DNA from 2 places in the Enterobacter mori genome. Region 1 is predicted to be linked to the other one. Evidence: predicted binding sites of a transcription regulator. Region 1 holds the regulator's gene; the other holds the start of a gene.

Region 1 (3,151 bases):
ATGAAAAACCAGACCAGAACAATACGCTAATTATAAGAAAAACCCATGGCTAATCATGCGAACAAAAAAGCATCAACCGTATAATATTCACACGCGTTTCGCTTGACTGCAAAGCAAACGGGCCAGCAAATGCTGACCCGTGGAAAGGTAAAATGACACGCCTGCCGTCAGGCGATCTTTTTGGCAATTAATCGTTCCGGAATAACAAAGCTGAAGCGGGTTCCTTTACCCAGCGTACTCTGAATATCAAGACGGCTTTCATGATGATTCACCGCGTGTTTCACAATCGCCAGCCCCAGACCGCTTCCCCCGGTCTGCCGCGAGCGCGCTTTATCCACACGGTAGAATCGCTCGGTCAGACGCGGTATGTGCTCAGGGGCAATCCCCGGCCCGTTGTCCTCAACGCTAAACTCAGCGCCCGCGGTCACACGCTGCCAGCGCACCACGATATGGGTCCCCTCCGGCGTATGATTCACCGCGTTATACACCAGGTTGGAGATGGCGCTGCGCAGCTCATCTTCACTGCCGAGCACCTTCAGGGCGCTGTCGACCTCAAAGCTAATTTGATGTTTTTTATGGCTTAACGTTTGCGCTTCCCGCTCCACCACCCGCAGCATCATCGGCACGTCGATGGTGTCATTCAGTGCCAGTGAAGGTGCGGCTTCAATCTTCGAGAGCGTCAGCAGCTGCTTGACCAGACCTTCCATACGGTGCGTTTGCTCGCGCATGGTGTGCAGCGCTTTTTCACGCGGCGCACCTTCGAGCGTTTGCTCCTGCATCATCTCCAGGTAGCCCTGAAGCACGGTCAACGGGGTGCGTAATTCGTGGCTCACGTTTGCGAAGAAGTTGCGTCTCGCCCCTTCCAGCTGGTGCATCTGGGTGACATCCCGCGCCACCATCAGCCACTGTCGATCGCTGTAAGGCATCACGCGGATTTCCAGATGGCGCCCGTTGTTGAGCCTCAGATTGTGCGGCCCCGTAAAATCACGTTTTTTCAGATACAGCGTGAACTCCGGATAACGCAGCAGGTTAAGAATATTTTGCCCATTATCGTCCGGCCAGCGCAGGCCCAGCAGCTGTTGCGCCAGGCCGTTACACCAGAAAATCGTGCCTTCTTCAGTGGTCAGAATGACGGCATCCGGCAGCGACTCCGCGCCGCTGCGAAAGCGTTTGATTAAGCTTCCCAGCTCGCGACGACGTTTTTTATTACGCATCTGCATCTGGTGCAGGCCATACAGCAGCGGTTCCCAGCTCCCGCTTCCCGGCGGAGGGGTCATGCTTCTGTCCACCCACAGCCACCAGGAGAGGCGCAGTAAGTTCCAGAAATGCCAGACTAATAACCCGGTCACTGCCGCCAGCAAAAACCAAGGCAGATGCCCAAAGATGGCCCCCAGAATAAAGGCCGGAATACAGCATAAGATCAGTTCAAAGACGAGCCTTTTCCATGACAGACGTTCCAGCACGCGTCACACTCCTGTCACTGTTCAGAAACGGGTCGAAAAACGATAACCCGTACCGCGGACCGTCTGCACCATGCGATCGTGACCGCTCAGCTCCAGTGCTTTACGCAGGCGGCGAATATGCACATCAACCGTCCGGTCTTCCACATACACGTTAGTTCCCCAGACGTTATTCAGCAACTGCTCGCGGCTGTATACGCGTTCCGGGTGGGTCATGAAGAAGTGCAGGAGTTTAAATTCGGTAGGCCCCATGTCGAGGGGATTTTCGCCCGTCATCACGCGGTGTGAGGTGGGGTCAAGGCTCAGGCCCTGCATCTCAATCACCTCTTCTACCGCCATCGGCGAAATGCGGCGCATAACGGCTTTGATGCGAGCAACCAGTTCTTTGGGGGAGAACGGCTTGGTGATGTAATCGTCCGCGCCGGTTTCCAGACCGCGCACGCGATCCTCTTCTTCACCGCGCGCTGTGAGCATGACCACCGGAATATCGCGGGTCATCGCTTCACGTTTTAGATGTTTGATAAACTGCAGTCCAGAGCCGCCAGGCAACATCCAGTCAAGCAGAATCAGATCGGGCCAGGGTTCATTCAGCTGGTTCACCGCGCTGTCATAATCTTCCGCTTCAACCGGCTGGAAGCCATTTTGTTCGAGCACGAAGCACACCATTTCACGAATTGGAGCTTCATCTTCTACGACCAGAATACGTCTCGCCATACTTTGCCCTGTCTTATCTTATTTAAGTTACAAGTTTGTAATGCGGCGTCATTATGCGTCAGATTTATGACAGATTTATGAAAAACCTTACCACTATAAATGGCAAACTGTTGTTTTATTACAGCGGTTATTTTCCACTCCCTGACAGTTTATAATCCTGCTTTCTCAATTTTGCCACGGAACAGCTATGCGCATACTTCACACCTCGGACTGGCATCTGGGTCAAAATTTTTACAGCAAAAGCCGTGCGGCTGAACATGAAGCCTTCCTGAACTGGCTGCTGGAGACGGCCCAGACGCACGAGGTGGACGCGATTATTGTGGCGGGTGATATCTTCGATACCGGTTCACCTCCCAGCTATGCGCGTGAGCTCTATAACCGTTTCGTGGTGAATCTGCAGCAGACCGGCTGTCATCTGGTGATTGTCGCCGGAAATCACGATTCTGTGGCCACGCTGAATGAATCCCGCGATATTCTGGCGTTTCTCAATACCACCGTGGTGGCCAGCGCCGGACATGCCCCGCAGATCCTGAAAAAACGTGACGGCACGCCGGGAGCGGTGCTGTGTCCCATTCCGTTTTTGCGTCCGCGCGATATCGTACAAAGCCAGGCGGGACTTTCCGGCGGCGAAAAGCAACAGCATTTATTACAGGCTATCACTGATTATTATCACCAGCAGCATACCGATGCCTGCGCCCTGCGCGGCGAAGCGGCAATCCCGGTGATTGCGACCGGGCATCTCACTACCGTTGGGGCCAGTAAAAGTGACGCCGTACGTGACATCTATATCGGCACGCTGGATGCCTTCCCGGCGCAGAACTTCCCGCCAGCCGACTACATTGCGCTCGGACACATTCACCGCGCGCAGATCGTCGGCGGCTGCGAGCATATCCGCTATTGCGGCTCACCCATTTCACTCAGCTTCGATGAAACAGGCAAAGCCAAATCCGTGCATCTGGTCAGTTTTACCGACGGTA
Region 2 (3,151 bases), 1.0 Mb from region 1:
GAGCTGGTAGGTGTTACCGATGATAAAGGTGACCGCCATGGTTTCACCCAGCGCACGACCCAGGCCCAACATCACGCCCCCGATCACCCCATTTTTGGTGAACGGAAGAACAATGCGCCAGATAACTTCCCAGGTGGTGCAGCCGATGCCGTAGGCCGACTCTTTCATCATCACCGGGGTTTGCTCGAAGACATCGCGCATCACCGCCGCAATGTACGGAATAATCATGATGGCGAGGATCACACCCGCAGCCAGAATACCGATACCGAATGCAGGGCCAGAGAACAAGGCGCCAACAAACGGGATGGTGGAGAGAACGTTGCCGACTGGCTCCTGGAAGTAGGTCGCGAACAGCGGCGCAAAGATAAACAGGCCCCACATGCCGTAAACGATACTTGGAATGGCCGCCAGCAGTTCGATAGCGATACCGAGCGGGCGTCGCAGCCAGCCAGGCGCCAGCTCCGTCAGGAACAGGGCAATACCAAAGCTCACCGGAACCGCAATCAGCAGGGCGATGAACGAGGTCACCAGCGTGCCATAAATCGGCACCAGGGCGCCGTAGATGTCGTTCGGCGCGTCCCACTCTTTAGTCCACAGGAAGGAGAACCCAAATTTCTGGATGCTCGGCCAGGAGGAGAAAATCAGAGACACGATAATGCCGCCCAGCAGCAATAGCACAATCAGCGCAGCCAGTCTGACCAGCGCGCTGAAAATCATGTCACCTTTTTTACCCGGAGGGTTAAATGCAGGCTTGGTTGCAGCCATAAATTACTCTTCTGTTAAACGCGTTTACGAAATCGCCGGGTGGCGCTTACGCTTACCCGGCCTACAGTCGGAACCGTAGGGCGGGTAAGCGTAAGCGCCACCCGCCATTTTCGTCAGAATGCTAAATTAATACAATGCTTTACCGCTGCTGTCTTTCACGTTGGTTTTCCATGCAGCACGAATCTGCTCAACCACGCTGTCCGGCAGGCTGGCGTAATCCAGGTCGTTAGCCTGCTTGCCGCCGTTTTTGTATGCCCAGTCGAAGAACTTCAGCACTTCCGCACCCTGCTCTGGTTTCTTCTGATCTTTGTGGACCAGAATGAACGTCGTAGAGGTGATTGGCCACGCGTCGTCCCCTTTCTGGTTGGTCAGGTCTTGCGCGAAGGATTTGCTCCAGTCAGCGCCTTTTGCGGCGTTAGCAAAGTTCTCTTCGGTCGGGCTAACCGGTTTACCGTCAGCTGAAACCAGTTTGGTGTAAGCCAGGTTGTTCTGCTTAGCGTAGGCGTATTCTACGTAACCGATGGAGCCAGGCAGACGCTGTACGAACGCGGCGATACCGTCGTTACCTTTACCGCCCAGACCGGTTGGCCAGTTAACGGTAGAGCCGGAGCCGACTTTAGATTTCCACTCTTCGTTCACTTTCGCCAGATAGCTGGTGAACACGAAGGAAGTACCGGAACCGTCAGCACGACGAACCACAGCGATGTTCTGCGAAGGCAGCTTAACGCCCGGGTTCAGTTTGGTGATGGCTTCGTCATCCCATTTCTTGATTTTGCCCAGGTAGATGTCACCCAGGGTTTTGCCGTCCAGCACCAGCTCGCCTGATTTCAGGCCAGGGATGTTAACAGCCAGCACAACGCCGCCGATCACGGTCGGGAACTGGAACAGGCCTTCCTGATTCAGTTTTTCATCAGACAGTGGGGCATCTGACGCGCCGAAATCAACGGTATTCGCGGTAATTTGTTTTACGCCACCGGAGGAGCCGATACCCTGATAGTTAACCTTGTTGCCGGTTTCTTTCTGGTAGGTATCCGCCCATTTGGCATACACCGGCGCAGGGAAGGTTGCACCGGCACCTGTCAGGCTTGCTGCTGCAAATACAGAGAAAGCGCTCATGGATAAGGTCGCGGCGACAACAGTTGCGACAGTGGTACGCATAACTTTCATAATGTCTCCTGCAAGGATTTCGTAAATCATTGTTTAAGTGGCTACGATGAGCAAAATAGGACAAACAGGTGACAGATAAATGTACGAATTATGACAGTTTTATGACAATGCACGCATGCACTTTAACCTCATGAATAAAAACATGATTTTATTTTTCGCAATGCAGCGTTATGAAAGGAAGTGTGGTTCAGAATGTAAAAAATGACAATGACTGTAATATGTAACAGGGGCGGAAATATTTCGCCCCTGTGTTTATTCAGTTGGCGATCTCCAGCGTGATAGTGGCGTAGGCGTCAAAGGTCCCCGGCCTGGGCTGAGCGCCTGTCGCACTGGCTGGCGCCGCGGAAAACGTCAGCGAGTTGGTTTCTGCCCCCTGATTGTTCGCCCCCCTGTCCATACTCATGCTGCCGCCGTTCACATTCACCGCGCGGTCGGCCTTGTCATAAATGACAATCCCGACATCATCGTTACCGTTCACTTTCATCATTGTGGCGCTGGAGTCAACCGGGTCGGCATGAAGGGAGGAGTAGACGATATTTTCATCCCTTATTCCGGTGCACTGGACGAGGATGGTTTTGGTCACCTTGTGGCTGGAAACGGGCGTGCCCTGCACCGCAGAAAACGCCGTGGCAGGGATCTTACCAAAATCGATCTCCAGCGACTGCCCCGCCGCAATCTCACAGTTTTGCGGCGCGACGATATCACCTGAAATACGAATTTCGGCCAGCTTGTCGGTACTCGCTAAAGAGGATTGCTCGTCTATTCCGCCGTACAGATCCGCGACGACGGTGCCCGGTACCGTCACTTTGCCGATAAAAGGTTTGTTAACCAGAAACGACAGCTTGATCTCCGATCCCGTATCCAGTATCGCCTGGCTGCCTTCTTCTCCATCCGCATAGCAGTACATACCTGAGGTCACGCGATTTGGTTCCGCAGAAAAGGGAACGGGGATGAATTCACGGCCCAGTACATGGATCGAAGTGGCAATACTCAGATTTTCATTCAATGTATTGTAAGTGTAGCCGTCTCTTGTCGTATCCATGTTCAAAGGCGAGGTAGCCGTATAGTAGATACTCCGAAATGTGGTGGTATAGCGACCAAGGCAATTACACTGAACTTTATAAGTGCTCGGTGACGAAAGTGTTTTTAGATCTCTTATCTCCATACCCGCTTTATTTTTATCAGCGGGTATTTGCTGATTATTCACATTCAGATTGTA

Evidence for each region. Region 1 encodes PhoB, which activates phosphate uptake and scavenging genes when phosphate is short. Its sites were predicted from a motif close to CTGTCATAAAACTGNCNNAT; they were not measured.
Region 2: a site for PhoB is predicted at 2,021-2,040, ahead of pstS (phosphate ABC transporter substrate-binding protein PstS). Genes of this name have one in related genera too.

Annotation. Positions count from the first base shown of each region.
Region 1 is NZ_CP104285.1:976,359-979,509, reverse strand. Features, by position in the region: gene phoR (phosphate regulon sensor histidine kinase PhoR) at 168-1,463, opposite strand; gene phoB (phosphate response regulator transcription factor PhoB) at 1,485-2,174, opposite strand; gene sbcD (exonuclease subunit SbcD) at 2,362-3,151, shown strand, end outside.
Region 2 is NZ_CP104285.1:4,759,059-4,762,209, reverse strand. Features, by position in the region: gene pstC (phosphate ABC transporter permease PstC) at 1-765, opposite strand, end outside; gene pstS (phosphate ABC transporter substrate-binding protein PstS) at 892-1,932, opposite strand; gene stgD (fimbrial protein StgD) at 2,189-3,151, opposite strand, start outside.